Regions from separate parts of the Streptomyces sp. NPDC088747 genome, predicted to be linked through region 1. Evidence: riboswitches for the same ligand, from Rfam matches in the RefSeq annotation. Region 1 holds a riboswitch; each other region holds the start of a gene.
The links. A riboswitch is a leader RNA that binds a small molecule or an ion and turns the genes downstream of it on or off. The one in region 1 is predicted to bind cyclic di-AMP.

Region 1 (4,950 bases):
CAGCCGCAGAACGCGTCACCACCGCATCCGGCACGCAAAGGCTCCCCGCCCGACCCGGCGCGCGAGACGCCACCACTTGGACGGCCCCGGCGCGCAGCACCCCTACAGCTTCTCCACCGGTGCGTACCGCAGCAGCAACCGCTTCGGCTTGGGCTCTCCGAAGTCGACCGTCGCCTCGGCGTTCGCGCCCGTCCCCTTCACGCCGACGACCGTGCCCAGGCCGAACTGGTCGTGCGTGACCCGGTCCCCGACCGCCAGCGATACCACCGGCTTCTCCGCGATACCGCGCCGCGTCGCGAACCCGGAGGCGCCGGAGGCCGCGGACCGCGAGCGGGAGGCGGACAGTGACGAGGACAGCGAGGCCGCGACGCCCGAGACGGGGGTGGAGGAGGCCGGACCCATCGAACCCGTGCGCTTCCACTCCAGATGCGCCTCCGGGATCTCCTCCAGGAAGCGGGAGGGCGGGTTGTACGAGGGCTGCCCCCAGGCGCTGCGCATGGACGACCGCGTCAGGTACAGCCGTTCACGCGCGCGGGTGATGCCGACGTAGGCCAGGCGCCGCTCCTCCTCCAGCTCCTTGACCTGTCCCAGCGCGCGCATGTGCGGGAAGACGCCGTCCTCCATGCCGGTCAGGAACACCACAGGGAACTCAAGGCCCTTGGCGGTGTGCAGGGTCATGAGGGTGATGACGCCGTTGCCGTCCTCCTCGTCGGGGATCTGGTCGGAGTCGGCGACGAGCGCGACCCGCTCCAGGAACGCGGAGAGGCCGCCCGGAGTCTCGCCCTCACCGGTCTCCTGCTCGAACTCCAGCGCCACGGCGGCGAGTTCCTGGAGGTTCTCGATCCGGGTCTCGTCCTGCGGGTCGGTGGACGCCTGCAACTCCGCCAGATAGCCGGTGCGTTCGAGGACCGCCTCCAGGACGGTGGCCGGGCCCGCGCCCGACTCCACGATCGTCCGCAGGTCCTCCATCAGCGTGTTGAACCGCTTGACGGCGTTGGTGGAGCGGGCCGCCATGCCGTAGGCCTCGTCCACCCGGCGCAGCGCCTGCGGGAAGCTGATCTTCTCGCGCTGCGAGAGCGCGTCGATCATCGCCTCGGCGCGGTCACCGATGCCGCGCTTGGGGACGTTGAGAATCCGGCGCAGCGGGACGGAGTCCTCCGGGTTGGACAGCACCCGCAGGTACGCGAGGACGTCCCGGACCTCCTTGCGCTCGTAGAAGCGGACGCCGCCGACGACCTTGTAGGGCAGGCCGACGCGGATGAAGACCTCTTCGAAGACACGGGACTGCGCGTTCGTACGGTAGAAGACCGCGACGTCGCCCGCCTTGGCGTCGCCCGCGTCGGTGAGACGGTCTATCTCGTCGGCGACGAACTGGGCCTCGTCGTGCTCGGTGTCGGCGACGTAGCCGGTGATGGTGGATCCCGCGCCCGCGTTCGTCCACAGGTTCTTGGGGCGGCGGGATTCGTTGCGCTCGATGACCGCGTTGGCGGCGCTGAGGATCGTCTGGGTGGAGCGGTAGTTCTGCTCCAGGAGGATCGTCGTCGCGTTCGGGTAGTCCTCCTCGAACTGGAGGATGTTGCGGATCGTGGCGCCGCGGAAGGCGTAGATCGACTGGTCGGCGTCACCCACCACGCACAGCTCGGCGGGCGGCACGTCCTGCTCGCTCGGCGGCACGTCCACGGGGTGCTCAGAGGTGCCGACGAGTTCGCGCACGAGGGCGTACTGCGCGTGGTTGGTGTCCTGGTACTCGTCGACGAGCACGTGCCGGAAACGGCGGTGGTAGTGCTCGGCGACGTCCGGGAAGGCGCGCAGCAGATTGACCGTGGTCATGATCAGGTCGTCGAAGTCGAGGGCGTTGGCCTCGCGCAGCCGCGACTGGTACATCGCGTAGGCCTGGGCGACGGTCTTCTCGAAACCGTCGACGGCCTGGGCGGCGAAGTCCTCCTCGTCGATCAGCTCGTTCTTCAGGTTCGAGATCTTGGCGCTGAAGGACTTCGGCGGGAACCGCTTCGGGTCTAGGTCCAGGTCACGGCAGACCAGGGCCATCAGCCGCTTGCTGTCGGCGGCGTCGTAGATCGAGAACGAGGAGGTGAAGCCGAGCCGTTTGCTCTCGCGGCGCAGGATCCGTACGCACGCGCTGTGGAAGGTCATCACCCACATCGCGTTGGCGCGCGGGCCGACGAGCTGCTCGACGCGCTCCTTCATCTCGCCCGCGGCCTTGTTCGTGAAGGTGATCGCGAGGATCTGGCCGGGGTGGACCTGGCGCTCGCCCAGCAGATACGCGATCCGGTGGGTGAGCACGCGGGTCTTGCCCGAGCCCGCTCCGGCCACGATGAGCAGCGGGGCGCCGGAGTGCGTCACGGCCGACCGCTGGTTCTCGTTCAGCCCGTCCAGGAGCGCGGCCGGGTCCACGGCGGGGCGCGGGGCACCGTCGCGGTAGTACGCGTCCCTGCTCGGCGGCACGTCGAAGCGGCCGCCGAACAGGTCGTCCGGAAGCTGCTCGGCCGTCCCGTCCTCGGGAGGCGGCGGGGGTTCTTCCTCGTGGGCCCCGGAGGGCTTGAGGTCCGCCAGGAAGCTGTCGTCAAAGAGGCTGCTCATCGCTCTCCGAGTCTAGGCGGCCCCACTGACACCCCGCCGCCACCCCGAGAAGTCCGCGGCGGTATCCGCAGCGGTGGTAGAGCCCCACCGGCCGCTCGGCCTCTTTGCGCCCTCCATCTCCCCCTACCCTCCAGAACAGCTCCGTCACTTTCAGCAACCGTCCACGCGGGGGCCCGTCCGCACCCTTCCCACCCACACGCAGGGCGGCTCCGCCGGATCACGCGCCCCATCACCCACCCCGCCCCCCGTCGGACAACTCGCCCGATAACTCTCCGAATTGACCGGCGGGAACGAGGCCCATGACTAAGGTCACGAAAACGTATCGGGCATTTCGAACATCAACCTTCACAGAAGCCTTACGAGTTGGTTAGCGTGCTGATCAGGCCGCCCGACCCCCACCGGCGAACGTCGCCGGGCCGTGGCGGCCTCCGCTGAGTCCGGTGCGCCTTGCGGCAGCCGGAATCGGGGACCCACCGAACTTGGGGTGAATCGGTCCAACTGCCTTGTCGGGCAGGACCGTAGGGCAACCCTTCCGAACCACCCGCCCGAACCCGACAGCTAACCCGGTAGGCGGATGATGGAAGGAGTCGCCTCCGTTGGCGTCGCAACGCAAATGGTTCTCGGGCTCGCGCGTGGCCGGCACGGCCCCCGCTCTCGCCACAGCGGCCCTCACCTCGGTCGCCCTGCTCTCGCAGACGGCGGCCGCCACGCCGTCGGCCGAGCCGAAGCCGAGCCTCGAAGAGGTCGAGAAGAAAATCGACGACCTCTACCGGCAGGCCGAGTCGGCCACCGACAAGTACAACGCGGCCAAGGAGAAGACCTCCAAGCAGCGCAAGAAGGTCGACACCCTTCTCGACGACGTCGCGCAGCGCACGGAGAAGCTCAACACCGCGCGTGAGGAGCTCGGTTCATACGCCGCGGCCCAGTACCGCACCGGCGCCGCCGCTCCCGACACCGCCTCCCTGCTGCTGGCCGACAACCCGCAGGACTACTTCGACCAGACCCAGCTGATGAGCCGGCTGACCACCCGCCAGAAGGCGGCCGTCGACGACTACGTCACGGATCAGGCCGCCGCCACCGAGAAGCGCACGGAGGCGACGCAGGGTCTGGAGACGCTGTCCACGACGCAGGACGCTCTCAAGGCCTCCAAGACCGACGTCCAGCAGAAGCTCGCCAAGGCGCGCGAGCTGCTCTCGCAGCTGACCGCCGAGGAGAAGGCGCGGCTGGCGGCGATCGAGGCGGAGCGGCGCAAGGAGGCCGAGCGCAAGGCGGCGGAGCTGGCGCAGCAGCAGGCGGACGCGGCAGCCGCGGCGAAGGCGGCCCAGGAGTCGTCGCCGAGCGCGACGACGGGCACCTCCGGCACTGTCACCACCGGTGACTCCTCGTACTCGACGAAGTCGGCCAAGGCCATCGCCTTCGCCCGCGCCCAGATCGGGAAGCCGTACGTCTGGGGTGCGACCGGCCCCGGCTCGTACGACTGCTCGGGCCTCACCCAGGCCGCCTGGAAGGCCGCGGGTGTCACCCTCCCGCGCGTCACCTACGACCAGGTGACCGCCGGCACGACCGTCTCCGTCTCCGAGGCACAACCCGGTGACCTGGTCTTCTTCTACGACGACATCAGCCACGTCGGCCTCTACATCGGCAACGGCATGATGATCCACGCCCCGAAGCCGGGTGCGTACGTCCGCGAGGAGTCGATCTTCTACGACGGTGAGTCGGCCATCTACAGCGTCGTACGGCCCGCGTAGCGCACCGGCGCACCGTCCTCACGGCACCATCCGCGGGGCACGCGCGCGTGGAGCACGTTTTCGTCCTCCACGCGCGCGTGCCCCGCGGGCAAGGCGTCCGAAGCTCCCTAGCATCGGGCCATGCCAGCCATCTCCCAGCTCCGTGCCTGGTGGGCCGAGCGTCCGCCGGCCGCCGCTGCCGCCGTCATGGCGTCCGGAATCATCTCGGTCGGACTGCGGCTGACCGGCCACGAGACGCTGTCCCGGGTCGCCCTGGTCCTGGCGTCCGTCGCCTGGCTCGCGCTCGCCGCGGACTTCGCCGTACGGCTGCTGCGGGAGCGGACGCGCTGGGCGACGGAGGCGGGGACACCCGCCGGGCTCACCGCCGTCGCGGCGACCGCCGTCCTCGGCACGCGGCTGTCCCTGCTGGGGTGGCAGGAGGTCGCCGGGGCCCTGCTGGCGCTCTCGGCGGTGCTGTGGCCGGTGCTGCTCCTCCTCGTCGTACGGCACTGGAGTCGCCGTATGCCGGGCGGGGTGTTCCTCGTCTGCGTGGCCACCCAGGGGCTCTCGGTGCTGGGCGCCACCCTCGCCGCGGCCGTGGGGGCCGACTGGCTCGCGCATGCCG
Region 2 (4,950 bases), on a different contig from region 1:
GGTCCGAGCGGGCCGGGGCGCCGGTCTTGATCTGACCGCAGTTCACCGCGACCGCGAGGTCGGCGATGGTGACGTCCTCGGTCTCACCGGAGCGGTGCGACATCATGCACTTGAAGCCGTTGCGCTGCGCCATCTCCACGGCGTCCAGCGTCTCGGTCAGCGAGCCGATCTGGTTGACCTTGACGAGCAGGGCGTTCGCGGAGCCCTCCTCGATGCCGCGGGCCAGACGCTCCGGGTTGGTGACGAAGAGGTCGTCGCCGACGATCTGGACCTTGTCGCCCAGCTTCTCGGTGATGACGTTCCAGCCGGCCCAGTCGTCCTCGTACAGCGGGTCCTCGATGGAGACGAGCGGGTACGCGGAGACGAGCTCCTCGTAGTACTCGGTCATCTCGGCGGCCGAGCGGGACTTGCCCTCGAACTCGTACTTGCCGTCCTTGTAGAACTCGGACGCGGCGACGTCGAGCGCGAGCGCGATCTGCTCGCCGGGGACGTAACCGGCCTGCTTGATGGCCTCGAGGATGAGGTCGAGCGCGGCGCGGTTGGACTCCAGGTTCGGGGCGAAGCCGCCCTCGTCGCCGAGACCGGTGGACAGGCCCTTGGTCTTCAGCACCTTCTTGAGGGTGTGGTAGACCTCGGCGCCCCAGCGCAGCGCCTCGGAGAAGGACTCCGCGCCGATCGGGGCGATCATGAACTCCTGGATGTCGACGTTGGAGTCGGCGTGCGACCCGCCGTTCAGGATGTTCATCATCGGAACGGGCAGCAGGTGCGCGTTCGGGCCGCCCAGGTAGCGGAAGAGGGGGAGGTCGCTGGCCTCGGAGGCGGCGTGGGCGACGGCGAGGGAGACGCCGAGGATGGCGTTGGCGCCGAGCGAGCCCTTGTTGTCGGTGGCGTCCAGGTCGAACATCGCCTGGTCGATCAGGCGCTGCTCGGTGGCGTCGTAGCCGACGAGCTCCGGGCCGATCTGCTCGATGACGGCGAGGACGGCCTTCTCGACACCCTTGCCGTGGTAGCGGTTGGGGTCACCGTCGCGCAGCTCGATGGCCTCGAAGGCGCCGGTGGAGGCGCCGGACGGGACGGCGGCACGACCGGTGCTGCCGTCATCGAGGCCGACCTCGACCTCGACGGTGGGGTTCCCTCGCGAGTCGAGGATTTCCCGGGCTACGACGACGTCGATGGACGGCACGAGCATCTCCTTCTGGGATGTGACGCGGGTACGCGGGACTGTGGCAGCCCCGCGGGATGAGCCTAACCGGCCCGGACGCTTCGGCCAGCCGGTCGACCACCTCTTGGGCAGAACTGAGAGTAAACATTGTTCCAGAACGGAACAAAAAGGGAACGAAAACCGGGGTGCGGGTGGAGCGCGCCGCCCGGCCGGACCCGGAAAGAAAAAACCCCGCCCCGGTGCGTACGGGGGAACACGCACCGGAGCGGGGAGCCCGTGGGGGACGGGGGGTGACCCGCACGAGGCCCTCAGTATGAGGACCACGTATGTGAGCGGGCTGTGGTTCAGCCATGAACCGGATGTCTGTCGCCGGCCGACCGCCGTGGGCCGGCGACCTCGGCCGTCAGCTGAGGTGGAGCTGCTGACCCGGGTAGATGAAGTCCGCGTCGTCGACGATGTCCTTGTTCAGCTTGAACAGCTTCTGCCAGCCGCCCTTGACGTTCTTCGCCTCGGCGATGGCGCTGAGGGTGTCGTCCTTCTTGACCTTGTACTCGCCGTCGCCCTTCTTGACCGTCTTGCCGGTCGGGGTCTGGACGGTCTTCTTGGCGGCGGTCGCACGCTCCGAGGAACGCGAGGCGCGCTGCTCGTCGGTCTTCGTGCTCGGCTGCTGCGAGGGGGTGGTGCTCTGCGAGTTGTCCGAGGACGACGAGGAGGAGGACGACGAAGACGACGACGAGTCGCTCGTGCCGCCGTCGTACGCGGCGCCCGACAGGCCGGTGCCGCAGGACGGCCAGGCGCCCTTGCCCTGGGCCGCGAGGACCTTCTCGGCGACGGTTATCTGCTGGGACTTGGAGGCCTGGTCGGCGGTGGAGGCGTAGGCGCTGCCGCCGTAGGCGGACCAGGTGGAGGCGGAGAACTGCAGGCCGCCGTAGTAGCCGTTGCCCGTGTTGATGGACCAGTTGCCGCCGGACTCGCACTGGGCGACGGTGTCCCACTCGGAGGTGGTGGCGGCGGAGGCGGTGCCGGACGCCATCAGCGGGGCGGCGACGGCGACGCCGGTCACTCCCGCGAGGGTGGCGATGCGGGCGGTCCGGTCGAGAACGGTCGGACGACGGTGCTTGCCCTTGCACGAACGCAGCATGAAGTGATCCCCTCACCGACGCCTGCGAGGTGAGCTGTCGGGTTCGGGCGGGTGAGTGCCCGGCCGCGCACCTCTCGGCGCACGTCTTCACCCCAAGCCGTTCCCGGTCAACCACCGGGCCCGGCACTTACCTTGGGTCCCCCGCTCCTGCCTACGGCGCTTGACGCGACGACTGTTCCCGTAAGGCCGTTGGCAGGATTCGGCGTTGCGACCCACGGGGCTCACCAGTGGCGAGCGGTCACGACCGTAGACAGGCGAACGGCGGAATATCAAAGACGATCAGGGGGTCTGAGATCCATCTCTCATTCTCGCCAAACCGGACATTCACGGCCGAACCATGACGCGAACTCTGCCTAGTTCTGGGCCGGTTCGGCAGCATTGTCGAGGCCGTGACCGGGGAAGATGACCGGCGCCTCGACGTCCGCCGCCTCCTCGTCCGCGGCGGACGGGTCGAGCCACTGACCGACGAGGCCGAAGGCGTCCGCGATGACCGAGAGCCTCTCGTCGACGACGGCCGGGTAGGAGGCCGCGGGGGTCTCACGGGCCGTCGCGGAGTCGCGCGAGGCGTGGCGCCCGGCCGAGCTGTCGTCCGTACGGTCGGCGGCCGCGTCATCGGCGGAGGTGCCGCGGTGACGTCCGGAGCCGCTCGCCGTGCCCGAAGGATCGGCGCTCGGGGTGGACTTGTCCGAATCGCCACCCTTGGTCGCGCTCGCGTCTACATTGCCCGACTTGGCCGAATCCGTGGAGGTGTCCGAGGAGGCCGAGGAGGAGGGGGAGGCGGACGGCGAGGGGGTGGAGGAGCCGGTCGAGCCGGACAGGCCGGTCGAGTCGGTCGAATCCGTCGAATCCGTCGACCCGCTGGACGGCGTCAGGACGCCTCCGATGCCGGTGTCGATGTCCACCTGGGCCGACTCCTTGCTGAGCGCGGAGAGGGGGCCACAGGTGGGCCAGGCGGCGATTCCGCGTCCGTCGAGGATCTTCTCGGCGACGGCTATCTGCTGCGAGCGGCTGGCCTGGTCGGCGCTCGGGGCGAAGTCGAGGCCGCCGTAGTTCTCCCAGTCCCACTGGGTCAAGTGCAGCCCGCCGTAGTACCCGTCGCCGGTGTTCTCGCTCCAGGAGGCACCCGTCTCGCACTCCGCGACGCGGTCCCAGGTCGTGGCGTCGGCCGCGCTCGCACCCGTGGCGGCGAGCAACGGGATCACGATGGCCGATCCGGTGACCCCTGCCGCGACGACGAGAGCCGGGGCCTGACGGGGGCGACGATGACGGCCGTTCCCGGTGAGCATACGGAAACCTTTCGCGTGACAGCAGGTGACAACAGCGACGCCCGAGGACGCCGGCGACGGATGATCCGCGCTGACGAGGAACGTATCGACACTCGAACGCTTGTCACAAGTCGATGCAGCGCAGATCACGTGAAGATCACAATGTTGAGGGAGCGTCAGCTTTTTGCGCCCCTCAAGTCACTTGTGACCACCCGGGGGACAAGTGGAGCGGACCAGTGAACTCCCCTGGAAGCATGCGCAATCCGCGTATAACGAGCCTGCCGCGCCTGCGCAAACCGGCGGAATCTCCTGCGAGTTGCCTGCCTTCCGGCCGCGCATCCGACCGCCGCCAAGGGAGTTGGCGCTCAGTCGGTGGGGCGACATGCCCTCAAGTGCGCGGCATGTCGCCCCGGAAGACGCCCTGTTCGCCACGCCGGGCGATTGCGGGTGAATTGACCGCTTCGCCGCCCTCCCGGGAGTGCGGCGCCGGGTACCGTCGCTCCGTGAACGTCCCGCACAGCAGACCCGAACTCTTCACCTGGGAGTTCGCCACCGACCCCTACCCCGCCTACGCGTGGCTCCGCGAGCACGCGCCCGTGCACCGCACCACCCTTCCCAGCGGGGTCGAGGCATGGCTCGTCACGCGGTACGCGGACGCCAGGCAGACGCTCGCCGACGCACGGCTCTCCAAGAATCCCGTGCACCATTCCGCGGACGCCCACGGCAAGAACAGGACGGGCATCCCCGGCGAGCGCAGCGCCAACCTCATGACCCACCTGCTCAACATCGATCCCCCGGACCACACGCGCCTGCGCCGGCTCGTCTCCAAGGCGTTCACTCCGCGCCGCGTGGCCGAATTCGCCCCACGGGTCCAGGAACTGACCGACGACCTCATCGACCGGTTCGCGCACACCGGGAGCGCCGACCTCATCCACGAGTTCGCCTTCCCGCTCCCCATCTACGCGATCTGCGATCTGCTCGGCGTCCCCCCAGAGGATCAGGACGACTTCCGGGACTGGGCGGGGATGATGATCCGGCACGGGGGCGGGCCGAGAGGCGGCGTCGCGCGGTCCGTGAAGAAGATGCGCGGGTACCTCGCCGAGCTGATCCACCGCAAGCGGGAGGCTCTCCCGGAGCACGCCGGTCCCGGCGAGGACCTCATCTCCGGGCTCATCCGCGCCTCCGACCACGGCGAGCAGCTCACGGAGAACGAAGCCGCGGCCATGTGTTTCGTGCTGCTTTTCGCCGGCTTCGAAACGACCATCAACCTCATCGGCAACGGCACCTACGCACTGCTGCGCAACCCGGGGCAGCGGGCGGAACTCCAGAGGTCGATCGAGCGGGGCGAACAGGAACTGCTCGACACCGGCATCGAGGAACTC
Region 3 (4,950 bases), on a different contig from region 1:
ACGGCCGCGGTCCTGGCCGCTTTCATCAACGTCCTGGTCCGCCGCGGTAACGCACGGCTCGCCTCCGTCCGCGAGATCGCCGAGGCCGCCCAGCGGGCCGTCCTGCCGCAGCCCGAGAAGCGGATCGGCGGGCTCGACATCGCGGCGCGCTACGAGGCGGCGCAGCAGGACGCGTTCATCGGAGGTGACCTGTACGCGGTGCAGGACTCGCCGTACGGGGTACGCGTGATCCTGGGCGACGTACGGGGCAAGGGCATGGGCGCGGTCGCCGTCGTCGCCGTCGTCATCGGGGCATTCCGGGAGGCCGCCGAGCAGGAGGCGTCGCTGGAAGCGGTGGCAGGGCGCCTGGAGCGGGCTCTGGCGCGAGAGGCCGGCAGGCGCGACGACCTGGACGCCTTCGAGGGGTTCGCCACGGCGGTGCTCGCGGAGATCCCGCACGGCGCGGAGACCGTACGGCTCGTCAACCGCGGCCATCCGCCGCCGCTGCTCCTGCACGCGGACGGCTCGCTCGTCGTGCTGGACGCCGGGGAGCCCGCGCTCCCGCTGGGCATGGGCGGGCTGAACGTCTGGGCCGACCTCGCGCAGGAGGCGGTGTTCCCCGAGGGGGCGACCCTGCTCGCGCACACGGACGGGCTGTCCGAGGCGCGTGACGAACGCGGACGTTTCTACGATCCCGCGGCGCGCCTCGCCGGGTGGACCTTCCCGGCGCCCGAGGCGCTGCTGACCGCCCTCGCGGAGGATGTCCGGCGGCACTCGGGCGGCGGCCTGACGGACGACATGGCGCTGCTCGCCGTACGTCGGGCACCTCGCAGCACCGCGTCGACGAGTGGACCGCCCCCTTGGTCACCGGGAGTGATCGAATGACGCCCCTCCGCATAACAACTGACATACCGTCAGCGGAGGTGTGACGGAAGCGGTGTGGCCAACTCGCCCGTTTTACTCCGGTGATGACCTGAAAGTCCTGGCCGCGAGCGTTAATGATCAATCAGAACAGCTTGGAATCCAGGGCCCGCGTCTATTAACGTTCGATAACGCAGCGCGGTCGTCCCAGCCGTCACGAGAGACGGCTCCGTGCGCACGCGCCTAATCCCGAAAGGGAGCCGGGGAACCACCAACTTGGGGTGAATCGAGCGTCTTTCGCGGTGGAGACACCGCCGTTTGACGCGCGTAGGAGACCTTCCTGCTCCGAACCCGTCAGCTAACCCGGTAGGCGAGAAGGAAGGAAAGGAGCACGCCCACGTGGCGTCCAACGGGCCTGCCCAGGCACCCTCGTATCCGCCGAGCGGAACGCACACCTTCGGTTTCGGCGCTGACGACGAGGGCCCCCGGGAGGAGTGGAATCCCACCGCGGACTCCCTCGCTCCCATCCGCGGCCGGCACCGCGTCTCCAAGCAGCGTGGAGGCGGCGGACTCGCGCGCAGCTCCACCGTTCTGGGCGTCGGTGTCATAGCCGCCGTCGGCGCGGGCGGTATGGCCACCGCGGCCCCCGGCAAGCCGCCGGTCTCGATCTCACTGCCCGACCTCCCGTCCGTGGGCACGATCCTCTCGGACGACACCTCCCCCGAACCCGCGGGTTCAACCACGCCGTTCACCTCCGCCGGCCTGACCACGGCCGACACCGAGCAGGGCGCCACGGACGCCGGCGAGGTGCTGCGCGCCCGCATCATGCAGCAGGCCGAGGTGCAGCAGGACCAGGCCGACACCGCGGCGCAGCAGGCCGCCCAGGCCGCCGCCGTGAAGAAGGCCTCCGACGCCGCGAAGAAGGCGGAGGACGCGGCCGAGGCCAAGGCCGCCGCGGCGAAGAAGAAGGCGGAGGAAGAGGCGGAGGCGAAGGCCGAGGCCGAGCGTCTCGCCGAGCTCGCCAAGAGCTACACGCTGCCGACCTCCTCGTACACCATCACCTCGACCTTCGGTCAGGCCGGCGCGCTGTGGTCCTCCGGCTACCACACCGGCCTGGACTTCGCGGCGCCCACCGGCACGCTGATCAAGGCCGTGCACAGCGGCACCATCACGGAGGCGGGCTGGGCCGGTTCCTACGGCTACCGCACGATCCTCACCCTCGACGACGGCACGGAGCTCTGGTTCTGCCACCAGTCGTCGATCAGCGTCAGCGTCGGGCAGAAGGTCGCCACCGGCGATGTCATTGGCCGCGTGGGCGCGACCGGCAACGTCACCGGCGCACACCTCCACCTGGAGGTGCACCCCGGCGGAGCCGAGACCGGGATCGACCCGATGGCCTGGCTCCAGAGCAAGGGCCTCACCCCCTGATCGTGCGAGTTCCCTGACCTTCCGGCGGCTTTGACGGCGATCCCCCGACGTCGGTGCCGCCGGTCAGGCATGTCCGGAATACGGCTGTCCGCCGGGCATGTTGAAGTTGGGCATGACTTCTCTTCGCAAGCTCGGCTCGTCCGACCTCGAGGTCTTCCCGCTCGCCCTCGGCGGCAACGTCTTCGGCTGGACCGCCGACGAGGCCCAGTCCTTCGCCGTCCTCGACGCGTACACGGCCGCGGGCGGCAACTTCCTCGACACCGCCGACTCGTACTCGGCGTGGATCGAGGGCAACCACGGCGGTGAGTCCGAGACCATCATCGGCAGGTGGCTGAAGGCGCGCGGCAACCGCTCGGACGTGGTGATCGCCACCAAGGTCAGCCAGCACCCCGAGTACCCCGGGCTGTCCGCCGCGAACATCAGGGCCGCCGCCGACGCGTCCCTGCGCCGCCTGGGCACCGACCACATCGACCTGTACTACACGCACTACGACAAGACCGAGGTGCCGGTCGAGGAGATCATCGGCGCGCTCGACGGGCTGGTGAAGGCGGGCAAGGTGCGCGACATCGGCGCGTCCAACATCACGCCCGCGCGGCTCCAGGAGTCCCTGGACCTCTCCGACCGCGAGGGCCTCGCCCGCTACGTCGCCCTCCAGCCGCACTACAACCTGGTCTCGCGCGACACCTACGAGGGCCCGCTCCTCGACATCGCCTCCCGCTCGGGCCTGGCGGCCGTCCCGTACTACGCCCTCGCCGCCGGTTTCCTCACCGGCAAGTACCGCCCCGGTACGACGGTCGACTCCCGGCGCGCGGCGGGCGCGGGCAGGCACCTGGAGACGGAGCGGGGCCCGCGCGTGCTGGCCGCCCTCGACGAGGTCGCCGGGGCCCACGACGTCCCGGTGGCCACGGTCGCCCTTGCCTGGCTCGCCGCCCAGCCGACGGTCGCGGCCCCGATCGCCTCGGCGCGGACCGTGGAACAGCTCCCGGCACTGCTGGGCGTGGCGGACCTCGTCCTCACGGACGCGGAGCTGGCCCGGCTGACGGAGGCGTCGGCCTGACCACCGCCTCGGGTACTACGGGCCGTACGGGTTGTACATGGGCCTGTTGTACGTCGAGTACGGCGCCGGGGCTCCGTAGGGCTCGCGGTGGGGTTCGCCGTACGGCTGGCCCACGTACCCGTGGGCGGGGTGCGCGGGCCAGGGCGCCGGGACCGGTGCCGTCGCCCGTGCCGCGTACCCCAGGGCCGGGCGCGCGACCTCACGACGGCTCCACAGCTCGTGGAGCAACTCCCGCTCCCGCACGGCGAAGTCGGCGCCCGCGCGGCCGTCGCGTCCCCGGTGCCGCAGGAACGCCAGCGAGGTCGCGTACGCCTCGTACTCGGCGACGGAGCGGGCGGCGGGCCTGCCGAGATGGCGGGCGGCGTACTGGCGGGCGATACGGCGGGCCCGCATCGAGCCGAGCACGTGCGGTTCGGGCGGGGACAGCCAGCCCGCGGCGGCGTAGGCGGGCAGTTCCGTGCGCACGGTGCGCAGTTCACGCTGCCGGGACCGGACGGCCAGCCAGGTCAGCAGGGCGAACGCGGGCACCATGAAGACGGCGTACACCGCGAAGAACCCGAACTCCCCGAAGTTCGACGAGCCGTTCCACATGGCGTGCATGCCCATGGCGAGGAGGAGTCCGGTCAGGGGCAGCAGGACACGGCGTACGTGGTGGCGCTCGGCGGACAGGGCCGCGATGCCGAAGCCGATGCCGGTCAGGACCGTGAAGAGGGGATGCGCGAAGGGCGACATCACGACGCGGACGAAGAAGGTGGCGGCGGTGACGGACATGAACCCGTGTTCGCCGTTGAGCTGGTCCGTGCCGAAGGCGGTGCCCAGGTAGAGGATGTTCTCGGTGAAGGCGAAGCCGGTGGCGGTGACCCCGGCTATGACGACCCCGTCGACGATCCCGGTGAAGTCCCTTCTGCGGAACAGGAACACCAGCAGCACGGCCGCCGCCTTCGCGGACTCCTCCACGACGGGCGCTATGACGGTCGCGCCGAGGGTGTCGGCGTTGGTCGGGTCCGCCGTCGCGGTGGCTATCCATCTCGTCGCGAAACTGTTGGCGACGATCGCGATGAGCGCCGCCGCGCACGCGCCCCACGCGAAGGCGAAGAGCAGGTTCCGCCAGGGCCCGGGGTCGACGCGGTCCAGCCAGCGGAACACGGCGACGAGCAGCGGGACGGGGAACACGGCGAGGCCGAGACCGACCAGGAAGCCCTCGGTGCCGGTCTGCTCGCGGACGAGCGCGAGGATCACCAGCCCGGAGGTGGCGAGCAGGGTGCCGAGCGCGCCGTAGCGCACCCACTTTCTCCGCCACCACCGCCCACGCCGCCGCGGGGCACCCTCGGCGGGGCCTGCGTGGTGCGTCGGGTACGGAGGGCTGGTGGCCACGGCATCGACCCTAACGAGGGAGGGACGCCGCCCGCGACGGTGTGCTGTCAGGTGCCGTCTTCGGGCGTCAGTCGCCGACGGGTTGCTGGTCCTGCTGGTCTACGAGTGGGGGTACGCGCCGGAACAGCAGGTCGTTCACCACATGACCCTTGTCCAGTCCCTGGCCCTCGAAACGAGTCAGCGGCCGGAAGTCCGGACGTGGCGCGTAACCGCCGTCGGGCCGGGTGTTCTCGAAATCCGGGTGCGCGCTC
Region 4 (4,950 bases), on a different contig from region 1:
GGCGAGATTGGTGTAGGTGAAATCGCCCTCGGGTCGCCGGTCGGCGAGCAGGACCGCGAAACGGTCGGCCCAACCGACGAAGGACCCGTCCGGCCCGGGGTCGCCGACGCCTTCGGTGAAGCTGTCCCCCACCGCTACGTACGACCCGATCACTGATCTGTCGCCACTCTTCGAATCGTCTGCCACATCGGGCCATGATTCACCTCTGATGTGAGCTACGCGACCGTAGGAAAGGGTTGACGTGTGGTGAGATAAGCCACTCATAAAGTCTGGGTCAAGCCTGGAATAAGGCTCTTCTAGGGGCGGTTGAACAGCCTCCACACCCGGAAGTCCGTAATCCGGAAGTGGCTCCAGGTGGTACGGAACGCGAAGTGCCCACTCGTGTACGGCTCGGGGTCGCTGTAGTCGAATACCAGCCGCCCGTTGTTCAACCACCGGACGGTGGAGCCGTCGGAGACGATCCGGACGCGGTTCGGCTCGTTCGCCGTGAGCAACGGCTCCGTGTAGTCGAGGACCAGGGGACGGACGCCCGCCTCGCCGACGTATCTGCGCAGCCTGGTCGTGGTGTTGGTGTTGGCGCCGTAGCCGACGTAGTACGTCCTGAGGTGGTCGTACTCCGCGAGGGCGCCGCCCCGCGTGGTGGCGAAGATGTCGTGCGGGGAGCGCACGTCGACGGCGTTCCAGAAATTGTTCAGGTCGGAGACACGGTCGTTGACCCCGCCCGCGGAGACGGGCGTGGCGGTGTACTCGACGACGTACGGCCCTCGCAGCCTCCTCCTGAACCAGACGGTCGCGCCGCCCGGCACGTCGATCTCCAGCACGCCGCGCGCGGCGGTGACGGTGCCACCGTCCTCGAGTTCGGTGACCCACTGCCCCAGGCCGTGCCGGAAGTCGTCCGCGGCCGTCAGTCCGCCGCGGCGGTACCTCGGCGCGGCACTCGCGTCCCCCGCCGGGACGAGCGCCGTGAGGGCGGCACCGGCGGCCAGGGCTCCAAAGGCTCTGCGCGTGGTCATGCGACACCTTCCGTACGAGGGGCACCGGTGAACGTCCGCTCCGGTGCGGCAAGCGCTTACGGAGATCACTGTGCGACCACCTCGACGGGCATGTCGACGCTTTCCCCGGCCGCGCCACGAGACCGCAATGTGCTGAGAGAAACGCCGAAGGCCGGGCCCCGGGGATCGTGGGGTCCGGCCTTCGGCGAGAAGGGGGCGGCGTCAGCCGACGGTCACACCGTGCGAGCGCAGGTACGCGGCCGGGTCGACGTCCGAGCCGTAGTCCGGCGTGGTGCGGATCTCGAAGTGCAGGTGGGGTCCGGTCACGTTGCCGGTCGCGCCGGAGAGCCCGATCTGCTGCCCCTCGGTCACGGTCTGGCCGGCCGAGACGGAGAGGGAGGACATGTGGGCGTACTGCGAGTACTGGCCGTCGGCGTGCTGGATGACGACCTGGTTGCCGTACGCGCCGCCCCAGCCCGCGGAGACGACGGTGCCGGCCGCGATGGACTTGATGGTGGTGCCGGTCGGGACCACGAAGTCGACGCCCGTGTGGTAGCCGCTGGACCACATGCTGCCGGCGACCTTGTAGTTGGTGCCGATGGTGGCGCCCTCGACCGGCAGCGTGTAGCCGGAGTCACTGCTGGAAGCCGCGGTGTCGGTGGCCGTGGTGGCGGTCTCGGTCGCCGCCTTGGCCGACGACTTCGACGACTCGGTCGACTTAGAGGACTTGGACGACTTGGCCGTGCCGCTCGAAGCGGCGGCCTTCTTGCCGATCGTCAGCTTCAGACCCGGATGGATCAGGGCCGGGTCCTCGCCGACGGCCTTGCGGTTGTCCGAGTACAGCTTCTTCCAGCCGCCGCTGACACTCTGGTCGTCGGCGATCTTCGAGAGCGAGTCACCGGCGCGAACCGCGTACGTCTTCGCCGCGGTCTTCTGAGCCGAAGCGGGCGTGGCGGCGGTCTGCTGGGAAACCGTGGCGGTCTTTCCCGTTGCCGCGGAAACGGTGGAGGCCGGGGTCGCCGCATGGGCTCCGGTGGCTCCCATCAGCGGCAGCGCGAGTGCGGCGCCACCCGTTCCGGCCACGGCGATCGAGCGCGTGAAACGCTGGGACTTGGGACGGCGGTGCTTACCCTTCGCGGGCATGACGAATTCCTCTCCGGCGCCTGCGAGGTGAGCTGTCGGGTGCGGACTGGAGATGCCCGGCCGCGCTGCTGCGCGGCTATACCCCTAGCCGTTCCGGAGACCGGAACAGGCGTCATACCTGTGGGTCCCCCGCTCCTGCCACATACGGGTGAGTGTGCGGATTCCGGGCGGCGGCAGGATTGGGCGTCCGTCCGGATTGAGGGCGAACGTAAGCGAGATGAGACCGCGCCTACAACCATGTGGGTTTTCTGTGGAAGATCCATTCGTGATCCATCCAGAAATCACCGTCACCCTCCGTGGAGAAAGGGCCTTTCCGACCCGCCAAATCGCGCGGGAATTCCGGCAGGTTGACAAATCGGGGCCGCAACACATCGTCACGGATATGACGCTGCTCACGCACGTCGACACAGGATGCCCTATTCCAGGGCCAGTTGGAATGAAGCAACCAATACGGACAGAACGGTCACATGTTACGTGGGTGGATATCTGCCGCATCGATTTCCTCGCACCGCCACCGCCGCCCGCGACAGCCACCGCCGCCGCCGGGCGCCCTGCGGGCAACGGCTCCGCACCCGCCAGAACAACGCCTGTGGACAACTCCATGCCCCACGAACCCATGTCGTATCGTCGGGAGCGCAACGTCCGTCGGCGGGCGAGCCGAGCAGCGCCGACGGCTGACCGGGAGGAGCCCACGTGACGCAGCAGGTGCCGTCGACCGAGCCCGAGCTGACCGCAGTGCGCAACTTCCGGGACGTAGGAGGCCTGCCCACCGTGGACGGCCGCCGGGTGAAGTACGGGGTGCTGTTCCGCAGCGGACACCTCGCGCACGCCACGGGGGACGACACGGTGTTCCTCAGCTCACTCGGCCTGCACACGATCTTCGACTTCCGCAACGCCTCGGACCAGAAGCTGGAGGGCCCGGACGTCGAGCTCCCGGGCGTGCGGAACGTGAACCTCCCGCTGACCGACCCGGCCGACGGCGCCGAGTTCTGGAAGATGGTCCGGGACGGCGATCTCGATCAGCTGCGCGGCCTCCTCGCGGACGGCAAGGGTGCGGACAGGATGATCAACTCCTACCGCGCGATCATCAGGGACCGCACCGCCGAGCACTCCCAGGTGCTGCGGTCGCTGGCCGAGGACAGTGTTCCCGCGCTGATGCACTGCGCCGCGGGCAAGGACCGCGCCGGCCTCTCCATAGCCGTGACGCTCCTCGCCGTCGGGGTCGAGCGCGAGGCCATCGTCACCGACTACCTGGAGTCGAACGCCGCGCACCGCCGCTACAGGGTGCAGCGCAGCGGTTCCTCCGCCTCGGCGTACTCCCCTGAGGTCATGGAGCTGCTCAGCCCCCTCTTCGACGCGCGCGCCGAGTACCTGACCGCGGCCTTCGAGACGATCGAGGAGAAGTGGGGCGGCGTCGACGCCTACCTGGAGACGGCCCTCGGGATCACCCCGGAGCTGCGCGACCGGCTGCGCGAGCGTCTCCTCGACTGACGCGGGCCGCTCGACAGGCGGCCCTGCCGGTCAGGTCGTCCGGTCCGGCCGACGCCTACTGGTTCTGCGCGCCCAGCGTGAAGAGCAGGTAGACGAATCCCGCGAAGAGGTGGCCCACGGCGACGTAGATCAGCAGCCGGATCCACAGCGCCGGCGGGAGTTTGTCCTCCATGGAGCGGCGCGGGCCGGGTTCCGTGGGTTCGGTCATGGCGTCTCTCCCAGGTTCGGGTGGCCCGTCGCCGGGCCCAGGCACAGCGCGGCGGAAGGGCTCTGCAGCAGGGTGTGTACGAAGAGCAGCTCGGCGCCGTCCCGGTCGGCGGCGGCGATGCGGTGCGGGGTGAGCGAGTCGAAGTGCGCGCTGTCCCCCGGTGCGAGCACGTGCGCGGTGTCGCCGAGGCGCAGCCGCAGCCGCCCCCGCAGGACGTGGAGCCACTCCTCACCGGGGTGGACCCGCACGATGTCGCCCTGCGAGCCGTGGGGGACGTGCACGCGCAGAGCCTGCATCGCGCGTCCGGAGCCGCCGGCCTGCCAGTAGGTCCAGCCGCCCGCCGCGGTCGGCTCCATGTCGGCGGCGCGCACCACGGCGTCCCGCTCGGCGACCGTCTCGCCGAGCAGCTCCGAGACCGTCGTACCGTAGATGCGGGCGAGTGCGAGCAGCATCGGCAGCGAGGGCTGGCGCTGTCCGGTCTCCAGGCGTGAGAGATGGGCCGGCGAGAGCCCGGCGTCCCGTGCCGCGGCCTCCAGGGTCAGGGAGGCACGGCGCCGCAGCTCACGCAGCTGGGGTGCGACGACGTGCAGGCCGTCGGTCTCCCCGCGCGGGGAAGGGTGGGAACCCTCGGCGGTACTCATGCCTCCATTGAGCCCCAGGCTTGCCTCCGAGGCAATTTTCTTGCCTCAGAGGCAAAATCCTCAGGTCTCAGCGGTTCGCCACCGCCTGCTTCACCAGTGTCTTCCCGAAGTCCCACATCAGCCCGCCGCCGCCGTGAGCTTCGTCCATCACGGCGGTGAAGGCGTCCACGAAGCGGTCGACGTCCCCTTCGTCGACCACCAGCGGCGGGATCAGTTTGATCACCTCCAGGTGATCGCCGGAGACCTGGGTGAGGATACGGTGCCGTTGCAGCAGCGGCACGACCACCATCTGGGCGAACAGCCCCTTGCGCGCGGCCTGGAGCATCGCCCAGCGGCTGCGCAGCTTGAGCGACTGGGGCCGTCCGAACTCGATGCCGATCATCAGCCCGCGGCCGCGTACGTCGCTGAGCAGTTCGTACTTGTCCACGAGCGCGGCGAGCCGGGATTTCAACAGCTCTCCCGTGACACGGGCGTT

Region 2: it holds a riboswitch for cyclic di-AMP, as region 1 does, so the genes downstream of both, ACIP79_RS20295 (transglycosylase family protein) here and ACIP79_RS41385 (NlpC/P60 family protein) in region 1, are expected to answer to the same signal.
Region 3: it holds a riboswitch for cyclic di-AMP, as region 1 does, so the genes downstream of both, ACIP79_RS08280 (M23 family metallopeptidase) here and ACIP79_RS41385 (NlpC/P60 family protein) in region 1, are expected to answer to the same signal.
Region 4: it holds a riboswitch for cyclic di-AMP, as region 1 does, so the genes downstream of both, ACIP79_RS34650 (peptidoglycan DD-metalloendopeptidase family protein) here and ACIP79_RS41385 (NlpC/P60 family protein) in region 1, are expected to answer to the same signal.

Annotation. Positions count from the first base shown of each region.
Region 1 covers NZ_JBIVKZ010000028.1:48,525-53,474, reverse strand. Annotated here, with positions in the region: gene pcrA (DNA helicase PcrA) at 103-2,598, opposite strand; cyclic di-AMP (ydaO/yuaA leader) riboswitch at 3,018-3,187, shown strand; gene ACIP79_RS41385 (NlpC/P60 family protein) at 3,195-4,346, shown strand; gene ACIP79_RS41380 (tellurite resistance/C4-dicarboxylate transporter family protein) at 4,467-4,950, shown strand, end outside.
Region 2 covers NZ_JBIVKZ010000008.1:91,706-96,655, forward strand. Annotated here, with positions in the region: gene eno (phosphopyruvate hydratase) at 1-1,189, opposite strand, end outside; gene ACIP79_RS20295 (transglycosylase family protein) at 1,566-2,303, opposite strand; cyclic di-AMP (ydaO/yuaA leader) riboswitch at 2,308-2,472, opposite strand; gene ACIP79_RS20300 (transglycosylase family protein) at 2,657-3,589, opposite strand; gene ACIP79_RS20305 (cytochrome P450) at 4,072-4,950, shown strand, end outside.
Region 3 covers NZ_JBIVKZ010000002.1:821,436-826,385, forward strand. Annotated here, with positions in the region: gene ACIP79_RS08275 (PP2C family protein-serine/threonine phosphatase) at 1-864, shown strand, start outside; cyclic di-AMP (ydaO/yuaA leader) riboswitch at 1,071-1,228, shown strand; gene ACIP79_RS08280 (M23 family metallopeptidase) at 1,240-2,268, shown strand; gene ACIP79_RS08285 (aldo/keto reductase) at 2,381-3,325, shown strand; gene ACIP79_RS08290 (PrsW family glutamic-type intramembrane protease) at 3,341-4,699, opposite strand; gene trmB (tRNA (guanosine(46)-N7)-methyltransferase TrmB) at 4,767-4,950, opposite strand, start outside.
Region 4 covers NZ_JBIVKZ010000019.1:104,010-108,959, forward strand. Annotated here, with positions in the region: gene ACIP79_RS34640 (SGNH/GDSL hydrolase family protein) at 1-153, opposite strand, end outside; gene ACIP79_RS34645 (DUF6250 domain-containing protein) at 297-1,013, opposite strand; gene ACIP79_RS34650 (peptidoglycan DD-metalloendopeptidase family protein) at 1,215-2,135, opposite strand; cyclic di-AMP (ydaO/yuaA leader) riboswitch at 2,140-2,315, opposite strand; gene ACIP79_RS34655 (tyrosine-protein phosphatase) at 2,829-3,626, shown strand; gene ACIP79_RS34660 (DUF6126 family protein) at 3,682-3,834, opposite strand; gene ACIP79_RS34665 (helix-turn-helix domain-containing protein) at 3,831-4,475, opposite strand; gene ACIP79_RS34670 (aspartate aminotransferase family protein) at 4,543-4,950, opposite strand, start outside.